3 regions of the Bradyrhizobium sp. JHI2711 genome follow, and region 2 is predicted to be linked to each of the others. Evidence: predicted binding sites of a transcription regulator. Region 2 holds the regulator's gene; each other region holds the start of a gene.
What was found. The regulator LexA, encoded in region 2, represses DNA repair genes until DNA is damaged. The targets are predictions, from matches to a motif close to TGTTCNNNNTGTGTTCNG.

Region 1: a site for LexA is predicted at 5,399-5,416, ahead of ruvC (crossover junction endodeoxyribonuclease RuvC). Genes of this name have one in related genera too.
Region 3: a site for LexA is predicted at 3,824-3,841, ahead of ACTEK7_RS28375 (PA0069 family radical SAM protein). Genes of this name have one in related genera too.

What each region holds. Positions count from the first base shown of each region.
Region 1 covers NZ_JBPZPT010000002.1:1,406,343-1,416,798, forward strand. The annotation lists gene ACTEK7_RS19130 (DSD1 family PLP-dependent enzyme) at 1-763, opposite strand, end outside; gene ACTEK7_RS19135 (methyl-accepting chemotaxis protein) at 1,046-2,470, opposite strand; gene ACTEK7_RS19140 (methyl-accepting chemotaxis protein) at 2,611-4,359, opposite strand; gene ACTEK7_RS19145 (YebC/PmpR family DNA-binding transcriptional regulator) at 4,576-5,322, shown strand; gene ruvC (crossover junction endodeoxyribonuclease RuvC) at 5,447-5,974, shown strand; gene ruvA (Holliday junction branch migration protein RuvA) at 5,971-6,588, shown strand; gene ACTEK7_RS19160 (hypothetical protein) at 6,585-7,049, shown strand; gene ruvB (Holliday junction branch migration DNA helicase RuvB) at 7,046-8,098, shown strand; gene ACTEK7_RS19170 (metallophosphoesterase) at 8,227-9,147, shown strand; gene ybgC (tol-pal system-associated acyl-CoA thioesterase) at 9,216-9,665, shown strand; gene ACTEK7_RS19180 (nuclear transport factor 2 family protein) at 9,744-10,211, shown strand; gene ACTEK7_RS19185 (type 1 glutamine amidotransferase) at 10,406-10,456, opposite strand, start outside.
Region 2 covers NZ_JBPZPT010000001.1:361,512-371,967, reverse strand. The annotation lists gene ACTEK7_RS01785 (molybdopterin molybdotransferase MoeA) at 1-657, shown strand, start outside; gene lexA (transcriptional repressor LexA) at 834-1,535, shown strand; gene ACTEK7_RS01775 (hypothetical protein) at 1,925-2,359, shown strand; gene ACTEK7_RS01770 (GAF domain-containing protein) at 2,577-3,518, shown strand; gene ACTEK7_RS01765 (ComEC/Rec2 family competence protein) at 3,525-5,804, opposite strand; gene ACTEK7_RS01760 (SgcJ/EcaC family oxidoreductase) at 5,928-6,314, opposite strand; gene ACTEK7_RS01755 (glutamine--tRNA ligase/YqeY domain fusion protein) at 6,332-8,008, opposite strand; gene gltX (glutamate--tRNA ligase) at 8,174-9,601, shown strand; gene gltA (citrate synthase) at 9,746-10,456, shown strand, end outside.
Region 3 covers NZ_JBPZPT010000004.1:187,005-197,460, reverse strand. The annotation lists gene ACTEK7_RS28390 (glycosyltransferase family 39 protein) at 1-1,017, opposite strand, end outside; gene ACTEK7_RS28385 (ribonuclease HII) at 1,224-2,081, opposite strand; gene ACTEK7_RS28380 (VOC family protein) at 2,159-2,614, opposite strand; gene ACTEK7_RS28375 (PA0069 family radical SAM protein) at 2,639-3,802, opposite strand; gene ACTEK7_RS28370 (phosphoketolase family protein) at 4,013-6,427, shown strand; gene ACTEK7_RS28365 (acetate/propionate family kinase) at 6,430-7,602, shown strand; gene ACTEK7_RS28360 (RMD1 family protein) at 7,691-8,533, opposite strand; gene ACTEK7_RS28355 (glycosyltransferase family protein) at 8,786-9,361, shown strand; gene ACTEK7_RS28350 (bifunctional helix-turn-helix transcriptional regulator/GNAT family N-acetyltransferase) at 9,425-10,384, shown strand.

The DNA.
Region 1 (10,456 bases), on a different contig from region 2:
GGTTCTTGGCGTAGTCGGCGTCCATGAAGATATAGGAGCCCGCCTGCAATTCGTTCCAGATGCCGCTCGCGCCTTCGAGCTCGAATGTGCCGGTTCCCGCACCTCCAATCGTCCGGCACTGAAAGCCCGCGTCCTTGAGGACGCGCAGTGTCTCCGCGGTCGCGTTCGCGGCACCGGCGATGGCAGCGCGCCGCTCCTCCGGCGTGCGCAAATGCTGGGCAGAGCCGTGATAGGCCTGCAAGCCGCCGAACGATAGGAAGCGTGAAGCCGCCACCTGCCGCGCCAGGGTGGCCGCCGCCGGCCCCGGCCTGACGCCGCAGCGACCGGCGCCGACGTCGATTTCGACCAGGACTTCGATTTGCGATCCTGCCCGCTCCGCGGCGTGCGACAGTTGCTCGACCATGATCGCATCGTCCACGCAAACGCTGATGCGTGCGTGGCGAGCGAGGCCTGCGAGCCGTTCCAGCTTCCGCAGGCCCACCACCTCATTGCTGACGAGCACGTCACTCACCCCGCCCGCAACCAGGATCTCGGCCTCGGCGACCTTCTGGCAGCAGATGCCGATTGCGCCGCGCGCTATCTGCTTGGCCGCAATGATCGGTGATTTGTGGGTCTTCGCATGCGGACGCAAGCGAACGCCGAGCTTGCTCACCGCCGCCGCCATCGTGTCGAGATTGCGCTCGAAGGCGTCGAGGTCGATGATCAGCGCCGGTGTATCGATCTCGGAAAACGGCGCGCCGATTTGGGCGGGTGGACAGGACATCGAAAAGCCCGCTTGCTGTGTTCGGGTTCGCGCGGATGCGCGGCGGCATTTCTACGGCAACGTCGGCCGCCGCACCAGTGCAGTCGGCTTCTGTGCTCGGCGGACGGCGGGGAGAACCGCACGCCTCTCACAATTTCGGAATAATAGCATTTTGCCCCTGTTTTGCCCGACGAGTCAACGCGCGCCGGGGCCCGCCGGCGTAAGCCATTGATTCCGCACACCCCGGCTACTGTGCATGGGGTTGTTTTTTAGGTTTTGAGTCAAAGGCCTTAGCGCCGCCCGTCAGCCCTGCCGCAATCCCATCCGGAAGGCGCCCCAGTGCTTGCCGCGGATCATGATCGGCGAGGACAGGTCCTTCATCAGCACGAACTGCCCGCCGCCCATGTCGCGGCGATAGGTTTGCAGCAGGAAGGGTTTTGTGTTGGCCGCGACCTTCTTCACTGCGCGGTCGGTGAACAGGCGGCGGTTGCGGCAATTGGCGTTGTTCCAGACCGGGTCCTTGCCCTGCGGCAGGCGGTAGTTCGGATTGTGGGTCGGAAGGTAGCCGCCTTTGGCCCAGGCGACGCAGAACACGATGCGCGGATCGGAGTTCTGGATCGGGTCCTGGATCGCGGGCAGCACGCGGTCGGTGAACTCGACGTAGTTGGTCAGGTACTGCTTCGGATCGGTGCCTGATATCTCGCGGTAGGTCTCGTCCATGAGCTGGTCGAGCGTGATCTCGCCGCGGTCGATCGCAGCTTCGAACTCGGCCGAGATCCGCTTCGCGGTGTCGACGACGATGCGGATCAGCGGCGCGTCCGACGTCTCCACGCCGCTGTCGGCGATCAGCGCGATCAGGCCTTCGGAGACGTCGAGCAGCTTTGCTACCCGCTCGTCGGCGCTTCGGAGGTCGCGCGAGGAGAGGTCGACGCCCTTGGCGAGCTCGTTGAGCTCGCTGATCACGGTGTCGCAGTGGCCGAGATTGGAGGTCGCCGCGCGCGCGACGCCGTCGATCTCGGCTTCGACCGAGGCGAAGCCCTGCTGGACCCGCGAGATGATGCCGGAGATCGCTTGCGCGCCTTCGCCGGCGGTCTTGGCGCGCTGCGAGGCGTCGCTGCTCTCGCCGATCAGGCCTTCGATCTGGCCGTCGAGATCGCGCACGGTGTCGGAGATCTCATGCGTGGCCTGGCGCGTGGCCTCCGCGAGGCTCTTGACCTCGCTTGCGACCACCGCGAAGCCGCGGCCGGCAGTGCCGGCGCGCGCCGCCTCGATGGTGGCGTTGAGCGCGAGCAGATTGGTCTGCTTGGCGATCGCCTCGATCGAGCCGGAGACCTTCGCCACCTGCGCCAGCGCCGCGCCGACCGCGGACAGGCGTGCCTCGATCCGCTCCACCGCGGCGACGAGCTCGGAGATGTGGCTGACCGCGGTGTCGACGGCGCCGCGCGACTGCGCGATCTCGCCGACCGCGGCCGACGTCGTGGTTTGCACCGCCTGCGAGGCATTGGCGATGTCGTGGTTGGCCGAGACCATCGTCTCGGCCGTCTTCTGCAAATGGTGAAACCGTTCCGACTGGCTCGCGACGCGGTTGGCGACGTCCTGGACGTTGCCGGCGATGTCGGCGAGCTCGACGCCGAGACCGCCGATGCGGTCGGCGAGCTGGTCGATCAGGCGTTCGGCCAGCGTCCGGTTGGAGGCAGTGTCCAATACGGCAAGTTGTGCAGAGGACATGTACGGGCTCTCTCCAGTCGGAGCCGTTGATCGGCTCCTTGGCGGCATTCCGATTCCAGATCCGACCTTAGAGGATGATTCGCGCCCGGCGTCTTGCCCAGGAGTGCAGGTGCGTGCAGGTGCGTGCACGCGCGGGAGCGCTACAGCTTGTAGGCCGTGCGGAAGCCGCCCCAGTGCCGGCCCTGCACGCGGATCGGGACGTCGATCTCCCGCATCATCACCGTGTTCCCGTTGCCCATGTCGCGCGCATAGCTCTGGACCAGGTACGATCGCAGGTTGCGCGCGGCGGCCAGCCCCGCCGGATCGTTGAAGAGGCGCCGGTTGCGGCAGTTGGCCGTGTTCCAGGCGACATCGCCCGGCCGCTGCGGGTGCGAATAGATCTTGTTGTGCACCGGCAAGAAGCCGTTGCGGTCGACCATGGCGCAGAATGCCATCCGCGGCTCCCGCGCCAGGAAGGACTCCTGGAACGGCGGCAGGGCGCGGTCGGCCCAGTCGAGATATTTGGTGCGGTATTGCTGCGGATTGGTGCCGGCGATTTCCAAATAGTCCGTGTCGAAGAGGTCGTCGAGCTTGACCTCGCCGCGCGCAACCGCCTTCTCGAATATCTGCGTCAGCGCATTGCCGGCTTCCATGGCACGGGTGACGAACTCGGTGTTCTCCTCATGGATCGACCAGAGCTTGTCCTCGATCTTCTCGTTGAGAGCGGCGGTGGCGCCGACGAATTGCGCGCGGGCGCCGGCCTTGGATTGCTCGATCACGCGCAGGCGGCAGGCGCCGATGTCCTCTAAGCTGCCTTCGATCGTCGCTTGCGTTGCCAGCCGGCTTGCGTCCGCGCCGCCGATCAGCACGCCTTCCATCGCGATTTCATAGACCGGCATCACGGCGCGCGCGGTTTCGAATTTGAGGTGGCAGGGCAGCCGCTCGGTCTTGCGGCGGTCGTCGTGCTCGCTCTGGCGCAGCAGCACCGCGCAGCGCGATTTCAGCTTCTGGGCGAAGGTGGTGACGGCCTTGCCGGCGCTGGCGACGCTCTCGCCATGGGTCTCGGCCGCCTTGGTCGCCGCGTCGATCTCGGCCGCGCTCTCGCCGACCGAGATGATGAACTCCGAGGCGCTGGCGGCATTGCCGGAGACTTCGCTGGTCGTGGCATTCTGCTCGGCGACCGCGCCGTTGACGGTGTCGAACACCGGACGGATCGCCTCGATCGCCTGCGAGATGCGGTGCACGGCGTCCGCCGAACCGGCGGCGTCGCGCTGCAATGCGTCGATCTTCTTCGTGATCTCCTCGGTCGCACTCTGGGTCTGCACCGCGAGCGCCTTGACCTCGGTGGCAACGACGGCAAAGCCTTTTCCGGCTGCGCCCGCGCGCGCGGCCTCGATCGTCGAGTTGAGCGCGAGCAGCGTGGTCTGCCGCGCGATCTGCGCGATCAAATTGACGACGTTGCCGATGGCGGCGGAGGATTCGCGCAGGCGGTCGACATTGGCGCGGGCTTCCTGCGCGGCGGCGCTGGCCTCGTCGGCGAGCTTGCCGGCCGCGCGAACCTGTGCGCCGATGCCTTGCGCGGACTGGGTGAACTTGTCGGCGGCATGGGCGAAGGTGGAGGCGGTGGATTGCGCCGCGTTGGTCCGGCCGGTCAGGGCGTCGGTGCGGTCGCGAATGGCAGCGAGGGTCGCCGCGGTCGCCTCGGCGCCGCCAGCCACCGAATTGGCGGCGCGCTCAAGCTGGCGGATCATGGCGCCGAGCTCGAGTTCCAGCAATTCCAGGATTTCCCGGGCCGAATCACTTTCGGCGGTCGGGGCGGGTGCGGCAGGAGCCGCCGGCTGCGCAGCCTCCGGGGCTGCCGCGGGCGCGGCCGTGTCCGGCAGACGCTTCCGAAATAATCCGAACGCCATCGGGTCTCTCTTGTCGGGGGACGGTCGGGCGCTATTTTCGCACTCCGGAATGAAATCAGGGTTAACGGTGCCCATCTAGGCAGGCGCCGTTACGGCGGCTACCTTTACAGTGCTACCTCAGGCGCAGCCGAGCCCTTTGATTCCGGTGGGTTGGCGGCCTATAAGGCCGCGCTTCCCACGCTCATCTTTGGCTGACGATTTCTCAAGAGACCACGCATGGCCGGACATTCCCAATTCAAGAACATCATGCACCGCAAGGGGCGGCAGGATGCCCAGAAGTCGAAACTGTTCGGCAAGCTGGCGCGGGAAATCACCGTCGCTGCCAAGCTGGGCACCCCCGACCCCGCCATGAACCCGCGCCTGCGCGCCGCCGTGATCGCTGCGCGCCAGGAGAACATGCCGAAGGACAATATCGAGCGCGCCATCAAGAAGGCGCTCGGCAGCGACGGCGAGAACTATGACGAGATCCGCTACGAGGGCTACGGCCCCGGCGGCGTCGCCGTCATCGTCGAGGCACTGACCGACAATCGCAACCGCGCCGCCTCCGACATCCGCTCCTTCTTCACCAAGTCCGGCGGCAATCTCGGCGAAACCGGCTCAGTCTCCTTCATGTTCGACCGCACCGGCATCATCGAATACGACCGCAGCGTCGCCTCGGACGATGCGGTGCTGGATGCCGCAATCGAAGCCGGCGCCGACGACGTCGTGTCCGGCGAGAGCGGCCACGAGATCTACGCCTCCACCGAAAGCTATCGCGACGTCGCCAAGGCGCTGGAAGCCAAGTTCGGCGAGCCGCGCAAGGCTGCGCTGATCTGGAAGCCGCAGAACACGGTTGCGGTCGACGACGAGACCGGCGAGAAGCTCCTGAAGCTGATGGACCTGCTCAACGAGCACGACGACGTCCAGAACGTCTACGCCAATTTCGAGGTGTCGGACGCGCTTGTTGCGAAGATGGGCGGATAGGCCGCTCTCGTGTCCCGGACGCGCTGCAGCGTGAAACGCTGCGGCGCTGGGCCGGGACCCATTCCCCTGTTACTTCCGTTCTGTTTCTGTTTCGCATCCCGCAGCCAGCCGCTATCACTGGCGCATGACCGCGCTCCCGATTCGTGGCCCCGTTCGCATCATCGGCATCGACCCCGGCCTGCGCCGCACCGGCTGGGGCGTGATCGAGGCCGAGGGCAATCGCTTGGCCTACGTCGCCTGCGGCTCGGTGGAACCGCCGGACGATTTGCCGCTGGCGAGCCGCCTGCTCGCGATCCATGAGGGGCTCGCTTCCGTCTTGTCCGATCACCGGCCGGTGGAAGCGGCGGTGGAGCAGACCTTCGTCAACAAGGACGGCGTTGCGACGCTGAAGCTCGGCCAGGCCCGCGGCGTCGCCATGCTGGCGCCGGCAATGTTCGGCATCTCTGTCGCCGAATACGCGCCGAACCAGGTCAAGAAGACGGTGGTCGGCGCCGGCCACGCCGACAAGCAACAGATCGCGATGATGCTGAAGATCCTGCTGCCGAAGGCCGAGCCGCCGTCCGCGGACGCAGCCGACGCGCTCGCCATCGCCATCACCCACGCCCATCACCGCCAGAGCACCGCTCTCAGGCTGAAGGTGGTGGGGATATGATCGGCAAGCTCAAGGGCTTGATCGATTCCTACGGCGAGGATTTCGTCATCCTCGACGTTGGCGGCGTCGGCTATCAGGTACATTGCTCCTCGCGCACCTTGCAGCATCTGCCCTCGCCGGGTGAGGCCGCTGTGCTGTCGATCGAGACCTATGTCCGCGAGGACCAGATCAAGCTGTTCGGCTTCCGCACCGATCAGGAGCGCGAATGGTTTCGCCTGCTCCAGACCGTGCAGGGCGTCGGCGCCAAGGTCGCGCTGGCCGTGCTCGGCACGCTGTCGCCGGCCGATCTCGCCAATGCCATCGCGCTGCGCGACAAGGCCGCGGTGGCGCGAACGCCCGGTGTCGGCCCGAAGGTCGCCGAGCGGATCGTCACCGAATTGAAGGACAAGGCGCCGGCCTTTGCCAATGTCGATCCCGCCGTCGTGCATCTCGCCGGCGCCGTCGACGACCAGCGCGCGCCGCGCCCCGTCGCGGATGCGATCTCTGCGCTGGTCAATCTCGGCTACGGCCAGCCGCAGGCCGCCGCGGCGATTGCATCGGCCTCGCGCAGCGCGGGTGAGGGCGCCGAGACGGCGCAGCTGATTCGATTGGGTTTGAAGGAACTGGCCAAGTGAACAACGGCCAGCGCCTCTCCGAGTGGGGTCAAGGTGCGGCACGCCAGCATTTGCGGCGCCTCGGCCGTATGTTCGTCGTCGTCTTCTGCGGAACACTTTTTGCCGGGTATCTTGCAATGCTGGCGTTCTCGGCATCAGGTTGTTTTCTTAGTCGTGTCATTCGATGCTTTTCGGTCTCGCGCGACCTGATCGGGTTCAGCTGGTTTGCCGTGAAAGGCTTGTTCTTGCCTGCGGCCGTTGTGGCCTTGATGGTTGCAATCTTCCTGCAAATCCGAGGCTCCGTTGTCTGGTGGGACGTTCTCGTTGCAAGCTTGCTTTCGGCGCTGGTGATTGGCTCTGTTGGAAGAGCACTGAGTGAACCGGCTGAGGCATTTGTCTTGCTTGTGGTAAGTTTGATCTTCTTTGCAGGTGCTCAAGCTGCCCTTCTTATCGACAAGCGACTGTGCAGGACTTCCGCATGACCACTCCCCCCCGCATGGTCTCGCCGGAGCGCCGCAGCGACGATGTCGGCGACACCGCGCTGCGGCCGCAATCGCTGTCCGACTTCGTCGGTCAGGCGCAGGCGCGCAAGAATCTCTCGATCTTCATCGAAGCGGCGCGCAAGCGCGGCGAGGCGCTGGATCACGTGCTGTTCGTCGGTCCCCCCGGCCTCGGCAAGACCACGCTGGCGCAGATCGTGGCGAAGGAGCTCGGCGTCGGTTTCCGCGCCACCTCGGGGCCCGTGATCGCCAAGGCCGGCGATCTTGCCGCCCTCTTGACCAATCTCGAAGAGCGCGACGTGCTCTTCATCGACGAGATCCATCGCCTCAGCCCCGCGGTGGAAGAGGTGCTCTATCCCGCGATGGAGGACTTTCAGCTCGACCTCATCATCGGCGAGGGCCCCGCGGCGCGCTCGGTCAAGATCGAGCTGTCGAAATTCACACTGGTCGGCGCCACCACGCGCGCCGGCCTTCTCACCAATCCCTTGCGCGACCGCTTTGGCATTCCGGTCCGGCTCAACTTCTACACGATCGAGGAGTTGGAGAGCATCGTCAGCCGCGGCGCGCGCGTGCTCAACGTCGGCATGAGCGCCGATGGCGCCAATGAGATCGCGCGCCGCGCCCGCGGCACGCCGCGCATCGCCGGCCGCCTGCTCCGCCGCGTGCGCGATTTCGCCTCGGCGGCCGATGCCGACAAGATCGACCGTAAGATTGCCGACCATGCGCTGAGCGCGCTCGAGGTCGATGCCGCAGGGCTGGACGCGATGGATCGGCGCTATCTCTCGACCATCGCGCTCAACTATGGCGGCGGACCGGTCGGCGTCGAGACCATGGCTGCGGCCTTGTCGGAGCCGCGCGACGCCATCGAGGACATCATCGAGCCCTATCTGATCCAGTGCGGCTATCTGCAGCGCACGCCGCGCGGCCGCCTGCTGACCTCGCACGCCTTCCGCCATCTCGGTCTCGCCGAGCCCTCGCGCGATGCGGCGGCGCAGTTCGGCCTGTTCGGCACGGATGACAGCGACGAGTGATCTGCCGAACCTCGCGCTGTTCCGGCTTGATGAATTTCCGTTAACCTCGTGCAGACGATCTGCACGAACGCACCCCAATTCCGCTCCAATCGGATATCATCAAGGCGCCGCATCATCATCGGGCTTCCATGATCACGCGCCGTCATCTTATCCGTTCCATTGGCGGTCTGTCCGCCCTCGGCGTCTCGACCGCAGCCTACGGCGTCGGTGTCGAGCCGGTGCTGCGCCTTCGCGTCACGCGCTATCATCCGATGCCGCGGCAGTGGCCGGCGGATTTTCCGCTGAAGATTGCCGCCATCGCTGACATCCATGCCTGCGATCCCTGGATGTCGCTGGAGCGCATCGAGGGCATCGTCGACCGGACCAACGCGCTGAACGCCGATCTCATCGTGCTGCTCGGCGACTATGTCGCCGGCCTTCACCACGTCACGCGCTTCATTCCGTCGAGCGAATGGGCAAGGGTATTGGGGCGCCTGAAGGCGCCCCTCGGCGTTCATGCCGTTATGGGCAACCACGACTATTGGGATGACAGAACCGTGCAGCGGGCCGGGCACGGGACGACCATCGCACATCGGGCGCTGGAGACGGCCGGCATTCCCGTCTACGAGAACGATGCTGTGCGTCTTACCAAGGACGGCCGTCCGTTCTGGCTTGCCGGCCTCGGCGATCAACTGGCCTTCCTGCCGGCGCGGCGCTTCCGGAGCATGGCGCACTTCGGTGCCGACGATCTCAACGCCACGCTGGCCAAGATCACCGACGATGCGCCGGTCATTCTGCTCGCGCACGAGCCCAATGTCGCTCCGCTCGTGCCCGCGCGCGTCGCGCTGCAATTGTCCGGCCATACCCATGGCGGCCAGGTTCGCCTGCTCGGCTGGTCGCCGGCCGTCGCGCCCAAGAACGGTCTGCGGCTCGCCTATGGCCATTTCCGCCTGAAATGCGATCTCATCGTCTCCGGCGGCCTCGGTTGCAGCATCATGCCGCTCCGCTTCGGCGTGCCGCCTGAGATCGTCGAGGTGACGCTGGGAAGGTCAGGACCGGTCGTGTCCTAACACGCTTGCGCGTCCGGCTGTTTTTGCGCAAAACGTGCCGGTTACCGACCAGCGAAGAGGCTCCGGACGTGACAGCTCATCTCGACGGCGAGATCCGCGACGGCCGCCACCACATGCAGGTCCGGGTCTATTACGAGGACACGGATTTTTCCGGCATCGTCTATCATGCCAATTACCTGCGCTACATGGAGCGCGGACGCACCAATCATCTCAGGCTGATGGGTGCCGAGCAGCAGGTGCTGTTCGAGCAGACCGAGACGGACGGCGCGGGCTTCGCCTTCGTGGTGCGCTCGATGCATCTGGACTTCCTGAAGCCCGCGCGAATGGACGACGTGCTCGACGTCGTGACCTGGCCGGTCGCGGTGAAAGGGGCGTCAATCATGCTGGCGCAGGAGGTGCGGCGCGGTGATGACGTGCTGGTGAAAGCCGAGGTCCGCGTTGCCTTCATCAGCGGCGGCCGCGCCCAGCCGATCCCGAAATCGATCCGCCAACTGATGAAGGCCGATCTGGTTTCGTGATCGCTCGATAGCGGATCGCCTATCGACTCCGCCAATTGCGACGATACATTCGCGGTCCCGATCACCGATGAGGCCACCATGTCGCGCCCGCCGCTTCCACCCTTCACCCGCGAGACCGCCGCGCAAAAGGCCCGGATGGCCGAGGACGCCTGGAATTCACGCGATCCGGTGCGGGTCTCGCTCGCCTATACCGAGGACAGCCGCTGGCGCAACCGTTCGGAAGTGTTTCAGGGCCGCGAGGCCATCGTCGCCTTCCTCACCCGCAAATGGGAGAAGGAGCAGGATTACCGCCTGATCAAGGACCTCTGGGCCTTCGACGGCAGCCGCATCGCGGTGCGCTTCCAGTACGAATGGCACGATGCAAGCGGCCAGTGGTACCGCTCCTACGGCAACGAGCAATGGGAGTTCGACGAGCACGGCCTGATGAAGCGGCGCGAGGCCTCGATCAACGACATCGCCATTGCGGAGAAGGATCGCCGGTTTCACTGGGCGGCGCCGGGCCCGCGGCCGGCCGATGTGCCGGGGCTGGGAAGCGAGCCGTTCTGAAATTAACAAAGCGACCGCTGCTTCACCCTCTCCCCTTGCGGGAGAGGGTGGCTCGCCGCATAGCGGCGAGACGGGTGAGGGGTCTCTCTCCTCACGAGCAGTCCGGCGAATGGATAGAACCCCTCATCCGGCGCTTCGCGCCACCATCTCCCGCAAGGGGAGAAGGGAAGACGAGTGCGTCTCGAGCTTCGTAGTCAGGTGCGCTTAGCCAGAAACCGCGTAATCGCCCCGCCGAGCTTCGCATT
Region 2 (10,456 bases):
GTGATGCCGGGCACCACGCCTGGTCGCGGCCAGATCGTCTATTCCAACGGCTATGCCCTGCATGCGCTCGCCCGCAGCGAGGGCGCCGAGACCATCGACCTCGGAATTGCCGCCGATACACTGGAGGCGACGTCCGCCGGCATCCGCCGCGCGCGCGAGAGCGGCGCCGACATCCTGATCACGACCGGCGGTGCCTCGGTCGGCGACCACGACCTGGTCCAGCAGGCGCTCAAGGGCGAAGGCATCGCGATGGCGTTCTGGAAGATCGCGATCCGGCCGGGCAAGCCGATGATGCACGGTCGGATAGGCGCGATGCGCGTGATTGGCCTGCCCGGCAATCCCGTGTCGTCCTACGTGTGCGCCTTCCTGTTCATGGTCCCCTTGATTCGCGCCCTGTCGGGCCGTTCAGCGATTCATCATCGGCGCGAGCGCGCCGTGCTGGGCCGCGATCTCGCCGCCAACGACCAGCGCGAGGACTATCTGCGTGCGCGGCTGGAGGAGCGCGACGACGGCACGCGCGTCGCCCTTCCGGTCAGCCATCAGGACTCCTCCCTTCTTGCGAATCTCGCTGCGGCACAGGTACTTCTGGTGCGCGCACCGTTCGCGCCGAAGGCCGAGGCCGGCACGCCTTGCGAGGTGCTCCGGCTGCCCGTCTGAGCCGCCCAGCCACACGCATTCCGCGAGCTTGGCCGCGTTCACCATAAATTAAGCAGTTGCGGAACACATATCGAACATATAGTGTCCGTTCATGATTTGTTTCGAGGATGTAGCGGCTTAGTGCCGACTTCATCGTGTCGGAATCGAACGACATCAACCGGGGGACTTTGGTCGAGATGTTGACGCGCAAACAATACGAGCTTCTGCGGTTCATCAGCGAACGTCTGAAGGAAAGCGGCGTGCCGCCGTCCTTCGATGAGATGAAGGATGCGCTCGACCTGCGCTCGAAGTCAGGCATCCATCGCCTGATCACTGCGCTCGAGGAGCGCGGCTTCATTCGCCGCCTGCCCAACCGTGCCCGTGCCATCGAGGTGATCAAGCTGCCCGAGCTCCAGGCCGCCGCCGGCAATCGCCGTGGCTTCACCCCGAGCGTGATCGAGGGCAATCTCGGCAAGGTGCGCGCGAGCTCCAGCCCGCCTGCGGACGATGGCGAGCGCCCCGTCGCGGTACCCGTGATGGGCCGCATCGCCGCCGGCACGCCGATCGAGGCGCTGCAGACCCGCAGCCATACCATCAGCGTGCCGCCGGACATGCTCGGCTCGGGCGAGCACTACGCGCTCGAAGTGCGCGGCGATTCGATGGTCGAGGCCGGCATCCTCGACGGCGACATGGCGCTGATCCAGCGCAACGAGACCGCAAATACCGGCGACATCGTGGTGGCATTGATCGACGACGAGGAGGCCACGCTCAAGCGCTTCCGCCGCCGCGGCGCCTCGATCGCGCTCGAGCCCGCCAATGCCGCCTACGAGGTCCGCATTCTTCCGCCGAACCGCGTGAAGATCCAGGGCAAGTTGATCGGGCTTTATCGGAAGTACTGATACCGGAAGTCTCAAGCGCCGCGCGCGCTTCGATCGGCATCGGCGATCCAGGATCGGAGCGGATACTTGTCCGCTCCGGCCGGATGGTTTGTCTGGTTCTGCGCCAGCTGTCCGGTCCATCTTCCCGCGCGACATTCGCCCGTGCAGGCGCGCAGCAATCTCTCTCTGCTTCGCCGGTAGAGTTGTGCCGGCAGTGCTGATAGCTGCGGCCAAATGCAAGGACGCGAGGTTTGTTCCTATCGAATCCGGGAAAGATAATGTGATCGCGTGCTGCGAACGCGAGCCGCAGATTTGCCCATAACCGAGCAGAGCGTTGTATGCTTCCACTCTGATAGAGGCCTGCGCCTCGAAAGAGACGCGGGTCGCTATCCCAGCATGAGGAGCACCCGATGTGTGACTACAGCCTGCATGCCGTCGCGACGCGCCCCGCCGAAGTCGGCGAGACGATCGTCACGACAACCTTCCGCGGCACCTCGACGCGCGGTTTCGCTTCCGAAGCCGATCCCTCCGTCGCGGTCTGTCTGCTGCCGGGGACGGAGCTCGCTTTCGCCGACAATGTCCGCTACGACAACCGCTGGATCTGGACGCGCACCGTGAACTCTCGCGTCGGCAAGTTCGGCAAGATCGACCCGCACATTCCCGATCGCCATCATGACGCGATCGAATTCCCCGACGGCAAATACGTGCTGGTGACGCAGCTCGTCGAAGGCCAGCGCGCGACCGTGCTGCAATTGCCGGTGACGCAGCCAGCCCCCGAGCGCGAGCACAAGCCGCAGATCGTCGCCGACACGCGGCCCACGATCACGCGCCTGCCGATCGGCTGACGCCCTTCGGCCGACAGGCCGAGCCCGGGATTGAAATTGCCGTCGCCGGCCGAGGCCGGCGAGCCCGGTAAGTTTGTGTTTCAGGACATTCGATCGGCGAGCCCACCGCCGCGCCTCGTCGTCGCACGAAGTTTGGGCCGTGCTGCCCGCATTTTGAACGTCCGCTCCGCAGCCAAATGACCGATGCTGTCGTGGTTTGAGGCGGCGGACACGCTCGATGAAGACCTTCATTCGCGTCGTTGAACTCTGGGTACCCGAACGGACGCGCATGCGGCTGGAATTCGGCGGCGGCCTCTACGACGATGGGCTGTCCGCGTTCAAAGCCGTCAGCGAAGAGCTGCACTTCGGATATGACGAGGGACTTCCAGGCAAGGCCTGGGCCTGTGGCCACCCCGTCATCCTCACGAAATTCGCCAACTCCTATTTCAAGCGGACCGATCAGGCCGCTGCGGCCGGCCTCACCTGCGGCGTGGCGGTGCCGGTGTTCGCGGGCGAATTCCTGCAAGCCGTGCTGGTGCTGTTCTGCGGCGACGACGAGGCGCATGTCGGCGCGATCGAACTCTGGCACAACGATCCTGATCTCTCGCATGAGATGGGGCTCGTCGATGGCTATTACGGCACCGCGGACATGTTCGAATTCAACTCCCGCCACACCAGATTTCCGCGCGGCTTCGGCCTGCCCGGACGCACCTGGAAGGCGGGCCTGCCGCTGATCATCAAGGACTTGCACGACGCCAAGAGTTTCCTGCGCTGGGAGGATGCCGCCAAGGTCGGGATCAATCTCGGCGTCGGCGTGCCCTACCGAACCGGTACCGACCAGACCTGGGTTCTGACATTCCTCTCCGCGCAGGCAACGCCGATTGCACGACGCTTCGAAATCTGGGTCCCGAACGAGGACCGTTCGGCGCTGGTCTTTCGCGCCGGCGATTGCAGCGCGCAGACCGACCTCGCCGCACGCTATGCGGCGCAGTCCATCGCCAGGGGCGAAGGCAGCATCGGCGGCGCCCGGGCCGCCGGCATGCCCGCGCTCAACGACGATCTCACCTGTGACGGCTCGATCGCCGGCTCCGAAGCCTGCGCAGCCGGGCTGAGCCGAATGGTGGCCCTGCCGGTTATCGGCAACGGAAGGCTTGACGCCGTGCTGGCCTGGTATTTGTGATCCGCGTCAATCGTCGGCCTGCAAGTCGGCCTCCGATGGCGTTGCGTCCCGGTTGCGGGGCACGGCCGCCTTCGGCACGAGGCTGCCGTCGAAATCCCCCTCGCCGGCGCCGGCCGGCAGCCAGGGACGGCTTGCTCCCCTCGTCCTCACCGCCTGCACCGAAAAGCCCTCGCCGCGTCTCGTCAGAGCCAGTGCGCCCTGACTGGCAAGACGCGCCCGATCGACCACCATCGCCGCGCAATCGGGTGGCGCAGGCCGCGCCGTCACCACCAGCGCGGAGCGGCTGCAATCATCGGCCAGCGCGTCGATACGCGTCGCCAACGCGATCAGTCGTCCGTCCGCGAGCGGCGCCACGCAGCCGGACTCGTCACACGACACCCCGCTCGCCAACGAGGCGTTGCCGGCATCGCGCGGATCGGCATCGGCAGCCAACCACTCCTTCAGCAGGAAGCTGTCCTTGCTGGCGCGGATCACCTGCAAGCGCCCATCCCCGCCCCGGACCGCGACGCTCGCGCCATCCCCGGCAATCAGGATATCGGGCTGCCGCACCGACAGTCCCCAGAGGATCGCTGCCAGCAGCACCAGGGCGCCGGACCAGCGCAAGGGCGTGCGCAACAGGCCCATCACGATGAGCCCGAGGCTCGCTGCGATCAGCGGCGCGATCCCGAAGGCGGGAATGCGGCCGACGGCGCCCGGCAGGGCCGCCACCCAGCGCGCGACCAGGACCATCCACTCGATGCCGATCCCCATCAACCACCAGAACACGCCGTCGAGCCCGAAGGGCGCCGCGAGCAGCCCCAACAGCCCGGCCGGCATCACCAGCGCCGAGACCACCGGCATGGCGCCGAGATTGGCGAGCACGCCGTATGGGGTCACGCGATGGAAGTGGAAGGCGGCGTATGGCGTGGTCGCGAGCCCCGCGATCAGCGAGGCCAGGAACAGCATCGCGATCTCCCGGCCGCCCCACAACGCGATCCGCGCAGTCGCGGAATGATCGGGCGATGCGAGCAGGTTCGGCATGCCGATCTGCACCAGCGCCACCAGCCCGAGCGTTGCCGCAAACGACATCTGGAAGCTTGGATGCACCAACGCCTCCGGCGCGACCGCAAGCACGATCAGCGCGGCAACCGCCAGCGTGCGGAAGGTGATGGCGCGGCGGTCGACCATCACTGCGATCAGCACCACCGCCGTCATGAAGAACGATCTTTGCGTCGCAACCTCCGCGCCCGACAGCAACAGGTAGAACGCGGCCGCGACCAGCGCCGCGGCGGCCGACCATTTCTTGATGGCAGAGCCGGCCGCCAGCCCCGGGATCAAGGCCAGCAGCGCGCGCACCGCGAAGAAGACGACGCCGGCGACGACCGCCATGTGATAGCCGGAGATCGACAGCACATGGCCGAGTCCCGAGACGAACATGGCATCGTTCACGGGCGCGGTGATCGCATCGCGCCGCCCCGTGAGCAGCGCCGTCGCAATCGCGCGGTTGTCGCCTTCGAGCGTTGCGCGGATGCGCGCGTCGATCGCGTCGCGCAGGCCCTGCATGAAGGCGGCATAGCGCAGCCGCAGGCCGCCGCCATCCGGCGGTGTGGACGCCGTGATCGCGCCCATCACGAAGCCGGAGGCGCCGATGCCCTGGAAGAACATGTCGCGCGAGAAATCATAGCTGCCGGGGCGCACCGGCGAGATCGGCGGCATCAGCCGCGCCTTCAATTGCACGAAGCTGCCGACCTCCGGCGCCGTGCCCTTGCGCACCGAGAGGCGGACGCGCTCGAGCTTGACGTCGCTGCGCTGCGCCTCCATCGCGCTGACGCGCAGCACGAAGCGATCGGTGCGCTCGCGGATGTCGCGCGCTTCCACGAAGCCCGACAGCGACACCGAATAGAGCGGTTTTGCCAAAACGGTGTGCGCGATACGCGCGGTCTTCCAGGTCGCCACGGCAAAACCAGCCGCGACCGCCGCGAGCATGATGGCGGGCGCAAACAGCCGGCTCCGCCGGAGCAGCACCGCGCCGAGCATCAGCGCGATGGCTGTGGCGGCAACCACCCACAGCACCGGCTCATGATCGGCGGCGAAATAAAGCGCAATGCCGCCGCCGAAGGCGACCGGCACCCACGGCAACAGCCGGCCAGGCCCGGCCTCGCCCCGAGCCCATTGGCGCAGCGTCTCGATGATCGCCGGCCAGATGCCAAAGCCCACCGGCGCAAAACCGCCGGCCGGGGTAGCGCGGCCGACCGGCCACGTCCCGGCAACTCCCTGGGACCGTCCTGGCCGGCCCGGCTCCGCCATTCCCCTGCACCTTACGATACGCGACGGCTGCGGAGGCTACCGGACCGTGCGGCTGCACGAATAGCGGTACGGATCGGGAACAGGCGAAGAGCGCCCTACTTTTCTCCGGGCTGGCGCCCGTTGCTAGATCAGCGGCGCCTGCGAGGAGGCGTGGTGATTGACGATCTTCCACTCGCCGTCCTCGCGGATGATGACCCAGCTCATTTTGACGACGAGATCATCCCGCTCGCCCGCGAGATCGAACGTGATCTTCGCGGCCATGTTGATCAGATCAGGGCCGGCCTGCGCGGCGTGCACATCGGAGAACGCGGCGCTTGGCCTGCGCCAGCGCGGCAGGCCGTTGAAGTATTCGGCGACGCCGTCCCGGCCGCGATAGAGCTTCGGGTTGGAGCCGAAGAAGAATGCGTCCTTCGCATAGAGCGAGGACAGCGCGGCCGCATCGAGCGTCGCGAAGCCGGCGCACCATTTCGCGATGATGGCGGAAACGATGGCGTCGGCCTCGCTGCTCATGTCCTGCTCAGCCCTTCTCAACCCTTGGCGACTTCCTTCGCGAACGTGTCGCGCAGACCGATCGTGCGCGAGAACACCGGCTTGCCGGGCGTCGAGTCCTTGTCACGCACGAAATAGCCCTGGCGCTCGAACTGCATCGGCTCGGTCGAATTGCTCTCCGCAACGGACGCCTCGACCCGCGCATCGGCGAGGATCTCCAGCGAGTTCGGGTTGAGATCGGTCGCGAAGTTCGAGGCATCCGGGCTCGGATTGGCGAACAGCTGGTTGTAGATGCGGATCTCCGCCGGCTTGGAGGCCGCCGCCGGCAGCCAGTGCATGGTCGCCTTGACCTTGCGGCCGTCGGGCGCGTTGCCGCCCTTGGTCGCGGGATCATAGGTGCAGCGCAGCTCCACCACCTCACCCTTGTCGTTCTTGATCACGCCGGTACACTTGACGAAATAGGCATAGCGCAGCCGCACCTCGTTGCCAGGCGACAGGCGGAAGAACTTCTTCGGCGGGTTCTCCATGAAGTCGTCCTGCTCGATATAGAGCTCACGGCCGAACGTGATCTTCCGCGTGCCGGCCGAGGGATCGTCGGGATGATTGATCGCCTCGAGCTCCTCGGTCTGCCCTTCCGGATAATTCTCGATCACCACCTTGAGCGGCTTCAAGACCGCCATGCGCCGCTGCGCCGTGCGGTTCAGCTCCTCGCGGATGCAGAACTCCAGCATGCCGACATCGACCACGCTGTTGGCTTTGGCGACGCCGATGCGCTTGACGAACTCGCGAAGTGCAGCCGGCGGCACGCCGCGGCGACGCATGCCCGCCATGGTCGGCATGCGCGGATCGTCCCAGCCCGCGACATGGCCGTCGCGGACGAGCTGGGTCAGCACGCGCTTGGACAGCAGCGTATAGGTGAGATTCAGCCGCGCGAATTCGTACTGATGCGGCTGTGAGGGCACCGGCAGCTTCTCGATGAACCAGTCGTAGAGCGGTCGGTGGTCCTCGAACTCCAGCGTGCAGATCGAATGCGTGATGCCTTCGATGGCATCCGACTGGCCGTGGGCATAGTCGTAGCTCGGGTAGATGCACCATGCGTTGCCGGTGCGCGGATGGTGCGCATGCAGGATGCGGTACAGCACTGGGTCGCGCAGATTGATGTTGCCCGCGGCCATGTCGATCTTGGCCCGCAGCACGCGCGCGCCGTTGGGGAATTCGCCCGCCTTCATGCGGCGGAACAGGTCGAGGTTCTCCTCCACGGAGCGTTCGCGGAACGGCGAATTCTTGCCGGGCTCGGTCAACGTGCCGCGCGAGAGGCGGATCTCCTCCTGGGTCTGGTCGTCGACATAAGCGAGGCCGTCGCGGATCAGCTGCTCCGCCCATTCGTACAGGCGGTCGAAATAGTCCGAGGCGAAGAACAGGTTCTTGCCCCAGTCAAAGCCGAGCCAGCGCACGTCGGCCTGGATTGAATCGATATATTCCTGCTCTTCCTTGACCGGGTTGGTGTCGTCGAAGCGCAGGTGGCAGCGGCCCGGAAACTCCTGGGCGACGCCGAAGTTGAGTGCGATCGACTTGGCGTGGCCGATATGCAAGTAGCCGTTCGGCTCCGGCGGGAACCGGGTCACGATCTCCTTGTATTTGCCCTGATCGAGGTCGGCCTGGATGATGTCACGAATGAAATCGCGCCCAACCTCAGCTGCCACCGGTTCTATCATTACGAAAATCCTGTAGGGAAATCAGCGGTCCTTCTGCCAAATTCGCGTGGCCGCGCCAAGAGCTTACAAGAGCTTAAGCAAGGCCTGCCGGGTCCGCCGTCGCCCTTTAGTTATGTCCCGTTCCTGCTATACACCACCGCCTCCAATGCATAGGCCCTGCCAAGAATGTCCGATTCCGTCGTCACGCGCTTCGCTCCCTCGCCGACCGGCTTCCTCCATATCGGGGGCGCCCGCACGGCGCTGTTCAACTGGCTCTATGCCAAGAAGCACGGCGGCAAGATGCTGCTGCGGATCGAGGACACCGACCGGGAACGCTCCACGGAAGCGGCGATCGGCGCCATCCTCGACGGGTTGAAGTGGCTCGAGCTCGGCTGGGACGGCGAGGTCATCTACCAGTTCGCCCGCGCCGCCCGGCACCGCGAGGTCGCCGAGCAGCTGCTCGCCGATGGCAAGGCCTACCGTTGCTACGCCACCGCCGAAGAGCTCGCCGCCATGCGCGAGAAGGCGCGCAGCGAGGGGCGCACCCGCCTCTATGACGGCATGTGGCGCGACCGCGACGCGGCCACGGCTCCGAGCCACGTCAAGCCCACCATCCGCCTGCGCGCGCCGCAGACCGGCGAGACCGTGATCGAGGACCAGGTCCAGGGCCGCGTGGTCTGGCAGAACGAGAACCTCGACGATCTCGTCCTGCTGCGCGGCGACGGCAACCCGACCTACATGCTCGCCGTGGTGGTCGACGACCACGACATGGGCGTCACCCATGTGATCCGCGGCGACGACCACCTGATCAACGCCGCCCGCCAGAAGCAGATCTACGATGCGATGGACTGGGAGCTGCCCAGCATGTCCCATATCCCGCTGATCCACGGCCCGGACGGCTCGAAACTCTCCAAGCGGCACGGCGCGCTCGGCGTCGATGCCTACCGCGCGATGGGGTACCTGCCGGCTGCGCTGCGCAACTACCTGGTCCGGCTCGGCTGGAGCCACGGCGACCAGGAGATCTTCTCGACCGAGGAGATGATCGACGCGTTCGATCTCGGCAGCGTCGGCCGCGCCGCCGCCCGCTTCGATTTCGCCAAGCTGGAAAACCTCAACGGCCACTACATCCGCCACGCCGACGATCAATCGCTCGTGAAGATGTTCGAGGACGTGCTCGACCACGTCGTGCCGAGCCGCGACGAGATCAAGGCCAAGTTAAACGACACCACGCGCGCGCAGCTGCTCAAGGCCATGCCGGCGCTCAAGGAGCGCGCCAAGACATTGATCGAGCTGATCGACGGCGCCCATTTCATCTTCGCCGACCGGCCGCTGGCGCCGGATCCCAAGGCGCAGGCGCTGTTGACGCCCGAGAACCGCAAGCTGATCGGCCAGCTACATTCCGCGCTGGAGAAAGTCGAGACGTGGAGCGGCGCCACCACCGAGGCCGCGCTGCGCGCCTTTGCCGAGGAAAATAGTCTCAAGCTCGGCGCGGTCGCCCAGCCGCTTCGGGCGGCGCTCACCGGACGGACGACGTCCCCTGGTATATTTGAGGTTTTGGAGGTGCTTGGACGCCAGGAAAGCCTCGGCCGGCTTAGGGATCAGTCTACGACGTAAGTCGACCATGCGTGCGGCGATCTTGCAGCGCACATAGCAATAATATACCCATCTCCCCCACATTCTGGAACATCCGGCCTGCCCCCATGGTCGCCCTGGGGGTCTCCGGCTCCGGCCCGTCTCACCACACATCGGGGACCTCTGATGGACGCAAAAGAAAGCCCAAAGACCGCGACGCTGACGGTCGGAAACAAGAATTTCGATCTTCCGATCCTCAGCGGCAGCGTCGGGCCTGACGTCATCGATATCGGCAAGCTCTACGGCCAGTCCGGCCTGTTCACCTACGATCCGGGCTTTACCTCGACCGCGAGCTGCCAGTCCAAGATCACCTATATCGACGGCGACGCGGGCGTGCTGGAATACCGCGGCTACCCGATCGAGCAGCTCGCCGAGCATGGCGACTTCCTGGAGACCTGCTACCTCCTGCTCTACGGCAACCTGCCGACCGCCGCGCAGAAGAAGGATTTCGACTACCGCGTGACCCATCACACGATGGTGCACGAGCAGATGGCCCGTTTCTTCCAGGGCTTCCGCCGCGACGCCCATCCGATGGCGATCATGGTCGCGGCCGTCGGCGCGCTGGCCGCGTTCTATCACGATAGCACCGACATCAACGATCCGAAGCAGCGCATGATCGCCTCGATGCGCATGATCGCGAAGATCCCGACGCTGGCTGCGATGGCCTACAAATACACCGTCGGCCAGCCCTTCGTTTATCCGAAGAACTCGCTCGGCTTTGCCGAGAACTTCCTGAACATGTGCTTCGCGGTGCCTTGCGAAGACTACAAGGTCAGCCCGGTGCTCGCCGACGCGCTGGAGAAGATCTTCATCCTGCACGCCGACCACGAGCAGAAC
Region 3 (10,456 bases), on a different contig from region 2:
GAGATCGCCGGCCGCGACGACCACGGCAAGCCCCGACATGATCAACACGACGCCGGGGCCGCCGACGACGGAATCGAGCCCCAGCAGGCCGGAGATCAGCACTGCGCCGAGCGGCAGAGCGAACGCGAAGAAATAGACGAAGTTGCGCGCAAGCGGCTCGACCGGCGGGCGGTAGATGATCGGCGGCTCCTCGCCCTTGCCGGCGAACATTCCGGTGTTGAGAAAGGTCAGCGCCGGGATCGCCGCCGCCCCGAGCACGAGGCCGCCGAGCAGCCAGACCGCATGCAGCGCGCGGTCGTTGAGCTCGGCGACTGGCGGCAAGGCCGGCAGCGCCAGCGTCTCGGCCCGCATCAGAAAGACCGCATAGGGCAGCGCCAGCACGGCGACGACGATTAGCGCGAACAGCGGATCGAGCCCGCGCAGCGTCCGGCGGCCGCCGGCGGTCGTAACCGCGAAGACGACGATCAGCAGCAGCAGGAAGATCGCGGCGGGCGTCGTCAGCAGCAGGAGGCCGGCTTCGATCGACCAGGCGAACCAGGCATTACCGCGGCGCTGGCCGATGATCTGCCAGGAGTGCAGCAGCAAGAGCGCCCAGAGCGGCCGCGCCAGGATCAGCGGGCCGAAGTCCAGCGCCGAGGAGGAGAAGGCCAGCACCGTCATGGTGAGGAGCACGGCAAGCACCGCCTGCTGCGAGCCGACCACGGCACGGGAGAGATGATAGAGCGCGATGAAGGTCGCGATCTCACAGAGCTGGGCGAGCACATAGACGCCGAGCATGTGGCCGCCGGCGGCGCGATAGGCGATGTCGGCGAGCCAGATGGCAAGCGGCGGGCCGAGATCGGTGCCGACCTGGTATTCCCTGCCGAAGGCCAGAAGGGTCGCGAGAGTGCCGGGCGGGCTGCGGTAGAACACCAGCGCCACGAACAGCCACATCGCGGCCTGCAGCAGCACCGCAATCCAAACGATCAGCCGCGGCCGGGCGCGAATGAGCTCGATGACCAGGGAGGTAAACCGCATGCAACGTCCGAAGGTGCAGCCAACCCGTCCAGCCGGCCCTATTCGCTCACGTCTGTTTTGATAAAGGGCGTCACGGGTTGTGGCAACCGCCGCAGTTCGTCATGCCCGGGCTTGTCCCGGGCATCCACGTTCTTCGTGCCGCTGGTAAGACGTAGGTGGCCGGGTCAAGCCCGGCCATGACGGATGGGAAAGCTGTAGGAGGATCGCTAGAGATTTACGGAAGCGTCGATCTCGACGCTCGCCTCCACCTGCACCTCGACCTCGGTCACCGAGAACAGGTCGTGCACCGGCTCGACGGTCCAGGGCATGTGCTTGGCGCGGGCGGCGGCGACGGGAGCGAAGAAGCTGCGGTGGTGGATGGAAGGGCCGAGGCGATCAAGCGCGTCGAGATGCTCTGGCACGGCGTAGCCCTTGTGCTGCTCGAAGCCGTAGCCCGGGCAGTCCTGCGCCAGCGCGCACATCAGCCGGTCCCGGGTGACCTTGGCGACGATGGAGGCCGCGGCGATCGACAGCACGATACCGTCGCCGCCGATCACGGCCTCGCAGTCGCATGCGGTGTCGAGCCGGTCGCGGCCGTCGACGAAGACGTGCCTGGGCGCCTCGGGCAGGGCCACCACGGCGCGCTTCAGCGCCCACAGCGAGGCGCGCAGGATGTTGTCGCGGTCGATTCGCGCCGGCGAGGCGACGGCGACCGAGACCTGCGCGGTGGCGCAGATCTTGTCGAACAGCTTCTCGCGCTCCTCGGCGGTCAGGCGCTTGGAATCGTCGATGCCGCGCGGGATGCGGTGGGGATCGAGAATCACCGCGGCGGCCACCACGGGACCTGCGAGCGGGCCGCGGCCAGCCTCGTCGCAGCCCGCGACCGGCCAGACGCCGCGCTTGATCAGCACGCGCTCGCGGCGGAAGCTGGGGGCAGCAACGGCAATGATGCCTTTCCTACCGGCAGGGACCTTCGCAGCATCGGCCGCAGATATCTTTGCCGCCTTGGCGGGCACAGCCTTCGGCGCGGCCTTTTTCTTCGGCGCGGCTTTGGCTGGGGTCTTGGCGGAGGGGTCCCGAATCATGGCCGGGATCGTGCGCCAGGGGGCTTCGCCAGCGCAACCGGGAACCCACGATATTCCCGTTATTCAGGCCGCCCGCCCTACTCCGCCAGATGCACCCGCCGGTCCTCGCCCACCTCGATGCCGGGTGCGACCACGACTTCCCAGACATGTGCATCGGGATCGGCAAAATAGCCGCAATAGCCGCCGTAGTCGGTCGCGTGCGCCGCCTTCAGCAAGGTGGCCCCCTTCTCGACGGCGAATGCCAGCACCTCGTCGACCTCCTCGCGGGTCACGCAATTCCAGGCAAGCGTCATGCCGCGAAAGGTCGTGGGCCTCGGCTGGTCCTCCGAGGACGCGTCTGCGGCGAGCCGATCCCAGTGATAAAGCGCTAGCACCGGACCGCCGGTGTCGTAGAACGCAACCGCCTCGCCGGTCTCCTTCAGCCGGCGCGAGAAACCGAGCGCGTCGTAGAAGGCGATGCTGGCGCGGATGTCGTTCACACCGAGCGTGATGACGGTCAGCCGCGGCACCGGCACCGCGAGTTCCTTGAGCATGCGACACCTCTTGCATGTGTCCGCTCAAAACAGGCTGAGCTGATCACCGTTCCGCTTCGGCCGCGCAAAGTGATCAATGGTCAGCTTGGAGCGCCGCTTGTTGAGGCCGAGCCTCTCGCAGGCGATCTCGAAGCGGCGGCCGATGGTCCAAGCCATCGGTCCGGTGCCCTTCATCCGCTCGCCCCATTTGGCGTCGTAGTCGCGCCCGCCCCGCATGTCGCGGATCAGGGTGAAGACGTGACGATAGCGGTCCGGATAGTTCGCCATCAGCCATTCGCGGAAGAGATCGCGCACCTCCAGTGGCAGCCGCAGCAGCACATAGGCAGCCTCCTTGACCCCGGCATGGGCGGCGGCGTCGAGGATGCGCTCGATCTCGGAATCGTTCAGCGCAGGGATCACGGGCGCGACCATCACCGTGGTGGGAATGCCGGCGTCCGAGAGCTGCTTCAGCGCCTCCAGCCGTTTCGGCGGCGTCGAGGCCCGCGGCTCCATCGTGCGCGCCAGCTTCGGATCGAGCGAGGTGACCGAGATCGCGACCTTGGCGAGGTTGCGCTTGGCCATCCGCTGGAGAATGTCGATGTCGCGCAGCACCAGCGCCGACTTGGTGACGATGCCGACGGGATGCCCTGCGCGCTCCAGCACTTCCAAAATGCCGCGCATGATTTTGCGCTCGCGCTCGATCGGCTGGTAGGGATCGGTGTTGGTGCCGATCGCGATCATCCGCGGCTCGTAGCCGGGAGCCGCAAGCTCCTTCTCGAGCAGCGAAGGCGCCTCGGGCTTCACGAACAGTTTTGACTCGAAGTCGAGCCCCGGCGACAGGCCGAGATAGGCGTGGGTCGGCCGCGCGAAGCAATAGACGCAGCCGTGCTCGCAGCCGCGATAGGGATTGATCGAGCGGTCGAAACCGATGTCGGGGGAATCGTTGCGTGTGATCACCTTGCGCGAGGTGTCGACGGCGACACTCGTCTTGAACGGCGGCAGCTCGTCGAGGCTCTGCCAGCCGTCGTCGAAAGCGACCCGCGCCTCGGCCTCGTAACGGCCGCTGGCGTTGGACTGCGCGCCCCGCCCTCGCCGTCGCGCGCGGTCGATGGCGACGCCAAGCTCGGGGAAATCTGAAGGCGCACCCGCCGGCTCGGAGGGCGCCGTGACCGGCGGGTGCTTGAGAGCATGAGAGGATGCTGGACTCATGCAGCCAAGATAGCACGACATAGGAACAAATCAAGAACACAAATCAAAAACGTGAAAACAACCCCATGCACAGTAGAGCTGCCCAAACTTCGCGCGCCTGCCTTTGACCTCACGCAACACAGCCGTCACGACCATCCCGTTTCATGCCCGACGGATCGATCGCCCCGGAACCGGGTTGGTGACGATCGCGAAGTGAAGGTCGGCAGGAACATGACAATCCAACAAAAAACGGCCGAAGCGAGCAGCGACCTCGATCTGCTCGATCGCTATTGGCGCGCCGCCAACTACCTCTCGGTCGGGCAAATCTACCTGCTCGACAATCCGCTGCTGCGCGAGCCGCTGCGGCCCGAGCACATCAAGCCGCGTCTGCTCGGACATTGGGGCACGACGCCGGGGCTGAACTTCATCTATGCCCATCTCAACCGCGTCATCCGGGCGCTCGATGTCAGCGTGATCTATGTCTGCGGTCCCGGCCATGGAGGTCCGGGCATGGTCGCCAACACTTATCTCGAAGGCAGCTACAGCGAGATCTATCCCGATATTGCGCGCGATGCGGACGGATTGCGCAAGCTGTTCAGGCAGTTCTCCTTCCCCGGCGGCATCCCGAGCCACGCGGCGCCGGAAACGCCGGGCTCGATCCACGAGGGCGGCGAGCTCGGCTATGCGCTGGTGCACGCCTATGGCGCCGCATTCGACAACCCGGATTTGATTGTCGCCTGCGTGGTCGGCGACGGCGAGGCCGAGACCGGCCCGCTCGCTGCGTCCTGGCACTCCAACAAGTTCCTGAACCCCGCCCATGACGGCGCAGTGCTGCCGATCCTGCATCTCAACGGCTACAAGATCGCGGGCCCCACCGTGCTCGGACGGATGCAGGACGCGGAGATCCGCGACCTCTTCCGCGGGTTCGGCCACGAGCCGCTGTTCGTCAGCGGCGACGATCCCAAATTGATGCACCAGGCCATGGCCGATGCGCTCGACGTTGCATTCGCCAGCATCCGCTCGATCCAGCAACATGCCCGCGACGGCCGCACAACCGTCGAGCGGCCGCGCTGGCCGATGATCGTGCTGCGCAGCCCCAAGGGCTGGACCGGCCCGAAGGAGGTCGACGGCAAGAAGGTGGAGGGCTTCTGGCGCGCGCATCAGGTGCCAGTCGCAGGCTGCCGCGAGAACCCGGAGCATCTCAAGGTGCTCGAAGACTGGATGCGCAGTTACGAGCCGGAAAAGCTGTTCGATGGCAACGGCGCGCTCGTTGCCGAGCTTCAGGCGCTTGCGCCCGAAGGCATCAGGCGCATGGGCGCCAATCCGCATGCCAATGGCGGCGTGCTGAAGAAGGAGCTGAAGCTGCCCGACTTCCGCAGCTTCGCGATCGAGGTGACGCAGCCCGGCGAAGTCGTTGCGGAAGCGACGCGCGAGCTCGGCAAATTCCTGCGCGATGTCATCCGCCTCAACGCGAAGGAGCGCAACTTCCGCATCATGGGCCCGGACGAGACGGCATCGAACCGGCTCGACGCCGTGTTCGAAGCCACCGAACGCGTCTGGATGGAGCCCACCGAGCCTTACGACGTGCACCTCGCCCAGGACGGCCGCGTCATGGAGGTGCTGAGCGAGCATCTCTGCCAGGGCTGGCTGGAGGGCTATCTGCTCACCGGACGGCACGGCTTCTTCTCCTGCTACGAGGCCTTCATCCACATCGTGGATTCCATGTTCAACCAGCACGCCAAATGGCTGAAGGTGACGCGGGAGCTGCCGTGGCGGCGTCCGATCGCCTCGCTCAATTATCTGCTGACCTCGCATGTCTGGCGCCAGGACCATAACGGCTTCAGCCATCAGGACCCCGGTTTCGTCGATCTCGTCGCCAACAAGAAGGCCGACATCGTCCGCATCTACTTCCCGCCGGATGCCAACACGCTGCTCTGGATCGCCGACCACTGCCTGCGCACCTATAACCGCATCAACGTAATCGTCGCCGGCAAGCAGCCGGCGCCGCAATGGCTGTCGATGCAGGACGCGGCGACGCATTGCGATGCCGGCATCGGCATCTGGACCTGGGCGGGCACGGAGGACGGAAAGGGCGAGCCCGACGTCGTCATGGCCTGCGCCGGCGACGTGCCGACGCTGGAGACGCTCGCTGCCGTCGACCTCCTACGCAAGGCGCTGCCGGACTTGAAGATCCGCGTCGTCAACGTCGTCGACCTCATGACGCTGCAGCCGAGGGAGCAGCATCCGCACGGCCTGTCCGACCGCGACTTCGACAGCCTGTTCACGCGCGACAAGCCTGTGATCTTTGCCTATCACGGCTATCCCTATCTCATTCACCGGCTGACCTATAATCGCACCAACCATGCCGGCATGCATGTGCGCGGCTTTGCCGAGGAGGGCACCACGACGACGCCCTTCGACATGGTCGTGCTCAACGAACTCGACCGCTACCACCTCGCGATCGAGGCGATCGAACGTGTGCCGGGACTGGCGACCAAGGCCGCTCAGGTGAAGCAGCAATTCCGCGACAGGCTGATCGAACACTCCCGTTATGTCCGCGAGCACGGTGAAGACATGCCTGAAATACGTGACTGGGTCTGGCAGAACAGCGCCGGCGGCATCACGCCGGCCGAGGCCGGCGACTAGCGATGCCGGACACGGTCCTCGTCCTCAACTCGGGATCGTCGAGCATCAAGTTCGGCCTGTTCGATGTCGCGGCGGCCGAGCCCGCCCTGCTCTGCAAGGGCCTGCTGGACGAGCACGAGGCCAAACCCCGGCTGGTGGTGAAGGGCCCCACGGGCGAAGACCTGTTCGAGACAAGCAATCAGGCGCCTGACGGAGCCCGCGGCCATCTGTTCGCGGACGTGCTCACCTTCATCGAGGACCGGTTCGGTGGACGCAGCCTGCGGGCCATCGGCCATCGCATCGTCCACGGCGGGCCGGATTATTCAGGCCCGGAGGTCCTGACAGACGACATCATTGCGAAACTGGAGGCCTTGACGCCGCTGGCGCCGCTGCACCAGCCGCGCTGCCTCGCGCCGGTGCGCACACTGGCGGCGATCCGGCCCGGGCTGACGCAGATCGCGTGTTTCGACACCGCCTTCCATCACGGCCTCGCGCCGCCGGCGAGCCGCTTCGCCATTCCCCGGCGATTCGAGGCGCGTGGGATCAGGCGCTACGGCTTTCACGGCCTCTCGTTCGAATATGTCGCGGGACGCCTGGCCGAGATCGCGCCGGAGCTCGTGGCCAAGCGCACTGTCATCGCGCATCTCGGCAATGGCGCCAGCCTCTGCGCCCTGCGCGATGGCCACAGCATCGACACCACGATGGGGCTGACGCCGCTCGACGGCCTCGTGATGGGCACGCGCTGCGGTGCGATCGATCCGGGCGTGCTGCTCTATCTGCAAGAGCACGAGAACATGTCGGTCGAGAATGTCCAGCACCTGCTCTATCACGAGTCAGGCCTGTTCGGCGTCTCAGGGATATCCGCCGACATGCGCACGCTGCTGGCGAGCCGCGAGGCTGCGGCGCGTGAGGCCGTCGACCTCTTCACGTTCCGTGCGGCGCAGCAGGTCGCGATGATGGCGACCACGCTCGGCGGCCTGGACTGCCTGATCTTCACCGGTGGCATCGGCGAGCACGCCAAGGAGATCCGCGGCGCGATCGGCGAGCGTCTCGCCTGGATGGGCGTGCGCATCGACGCCGCAAGCAACGATGCCGCGCGCGAGCGCATCAACGGCAACGACAGCATGGTCGAGGTCTTCGTCATCCCCACCAACGAAGAGATGATGATCGCGCGCCATTGCGCGGCTCTGATCTAGGGCGTTATCCCGTTGCGAAAACACCCTCTCCGCAAGCGGGAGAGGGAGTGCACTCACGTTATAGCAATCAAACCTGATCTCATCATGCTTAGTGACCGCGGCCGGTCAGGAGCTGAAAAGTCCCCATCGCGACTTCGATCAGGATCAGCACCACGACGGCGATCTCCAGGCGGAGCGAGCGCTGGGTGTCGATGATATCGGTCAGCGCGTTGGCGGTCTCCGACACCGCGGCAAGCTTGCGCTCGAGCGTGTCGAGGCGCTCCTTCAGCTCGTACTCGTCCTCCAGGCGCGAATAGAGCCGGTCGAGCTCGGGCTTCTCCCAGAGCACGTCGGGCTTCTCGGCGACCGCGACGCGGCCGGCGACCCGCTGCTGCACCAGCAGCGCGTTGCCGATCAATTGCAGGATGCCCTTGCGCCGTTGCGGCGTGCGACCGCGCTCGGCGAGCTCCCGTGCAAACGGCTCGATCACGTCGAACACCGCGGCGACGCGGCGCTCATCGCGCGCCAGCGACGTGCTTTTGGCGAGTGCGTCCGCAACCAGCAGCAGCCGGTCGTCGGAGAACTTGGCGAGGCAGATCGGCCCGCCCGGCTGGATCGTCTCGCCGGCTTCCTCGTTGCAGAGCTGCGCCTGCGCGATCTCCTCCTCGTAGGGGCTGAACTCTCCGGTAACGCGCGATCTCAGGTTGTCGACGAGGACCTTCTCCTCCGACGGCAACAGCCCGATCAGCACGACGACGCCGTAGCGAAAGATCACGGCAAGGCCGGCATGAACGCGGAAGGCGGCCGGCGTCGAGGACACCAGCGTGCCGATCTCGAGGCCAGACGCGTTGATGCGGTCGCCCAGCATCAGCGCCCGGATCCGCAAGGTCGGCGCGGCCTCCTGCTTCGGCGATGTTGGCGCGGTGCCAACGGCGAGGTGATCGGCGTTCATGCAAAGTCTCTCCCGGGCAGCGAAACGTCGCCACGAAGCATTCGGGGTTAATACCGTCAGGATCGGCTTGTGCCGAAACATTCGGCAATATTACCAGCCGCGCCTGGCACATCTGGCCGCGATGAACTCGCGGCAGTTTACCATCGCACGCCGAAGCCCCTTCCGAAAGTTGCACTCGGCAGCGCGACGGGTTTATGACAACATCATGCAACGCTACGCTTCTCCCGAAGTGCGGAAACTGAAGCCTCAATCATGCTGAGCGTCATCATTCCGACCGAAGGTGTCGAGCAGACGGCGGTCGCAACCCTGGCCGCGCTGGTGCCCGGCGCCACAGCCGGCGTAATCCGGGAAGTGCTTCTGGTCGACGGCACGCGCAACGGCGTTATCGAGCGCGTTGCCGACGTCGCGGGCTGCCGTTTCATCGGCTTCGAAGGGCATTCGCAAGGCGCTGCGCTCGCCGCCGGCGCGCTCCAGGCCCGATCGCCCTGGCTGATGTTCCTGCCTGCCGGCGCTGTGCTGGAAACCGGCTGGATCGAGGAAACCACCCAGTTCATCCAGGCCGTCGCCACCAGCGGCCGGGATCGTGCCGCGGTGTTCCGCTATGCCCGCTCGCCCTACGCAAATACCGCAGTGCGCGACGTCCTCTGGGCGGTGGCGCGCAGGCTCGTCGGTCCGCTCGGCGATCAAGGGCTGCTGATCGCGCGCGATCATTACGACCGGATCGGCGGATACCCGCCCCACGCCCGGCATTCCGAGGCGCGGCTGCTCCGGCGGCTCGGCCGGTCGTCCCGGACCATGCTGCGCAGCCGGATTGTCATGGTCGGCTGAAGCGCCGAGATACTTGCCAACGTCAATCAATTAATTGACAATGGCAAATATCGAGGTGATCCCATGCTATCGAAAGCTTTGCCGTCAAGCGCCGTCGCCGAACAGGCTGCCGGCGACCCCGTCGCGGCGGTTCGCGCCTTCAACCGCTTCTACACCCGCAAGCTCGGTGTGCTCGACCAGCACCTCGGCAAGAGTCCGTTCTCGCTCAGCGAGGCACGGGTGCTCTACGAGCTCGCCCATCGCGACGACCTTGCCGCAAAAGAGATCGGACACGAGCTCGGTCTCGATCCCGGGTATCTCAGCCGCATCGTCCAGAGCTTCGACGAGAAGGGGCTGATCACGCGAAAGCCGCTGCCCGCGGACCGCAGGCAGTACCAGCTCAGCCTGACCGCCAAAGGCCGGCAGGCTTTCGCCAAGCTGAACCTGAACTCGCAAAACGAGGTCGCCGCGATGCTGGCTCAGCTTTCGCCTGGCGATGCGACCCGGCTCACGCAGGCGATGGCCACGATCGAGGCCGTGCTGGAGCAACGCCGAAGCCCGCCCGCTTCTTTCATGCTGCGCAGCCATCGCGTCGGCGACATGGGCTGGGTGATCTCCCGCCAGGGCGCCGCCTATGCTGCGGACTACAATTGGGACATCAGTTACGAGGCGCTGGTCGCCGAGATCTGCGCACAGTTCATCAGGAATTACGACGCCGCGCGCGAGCACTGCTGGATCGCGGAGGTCGGTGGCGAGCCGGTCGGCTCGGTGTTCCTGGTCAAGGCCACGGACGAGATCGCCAAACTGCGCCTGTTGCAGGTGGAGAAGAAAGCACGGGGCCTCGGCGTCGGCCGCGCCCTCGTCGAGCAATGCATCCAGGGCGCCCGCGAGCGCGGCTACGGCAAGATGACGCTGTGGACGCAGAGCATTTTGGTGGCTGCGCGCGGGATTTATCAAAGCGCGGGATTCAAGCTGGTCGCGACGGAGCCGCATCACAGCTTCGGTGCCGACCTGGTCGGCGAGACGTGGGAGCTGGATCTCTGATCTCGCAGCGAGCGAGATGCGCGTTGCTGCGCCCTCTCCCCTTGCGGGAGAGGGCATGTCAACTGGCAAATG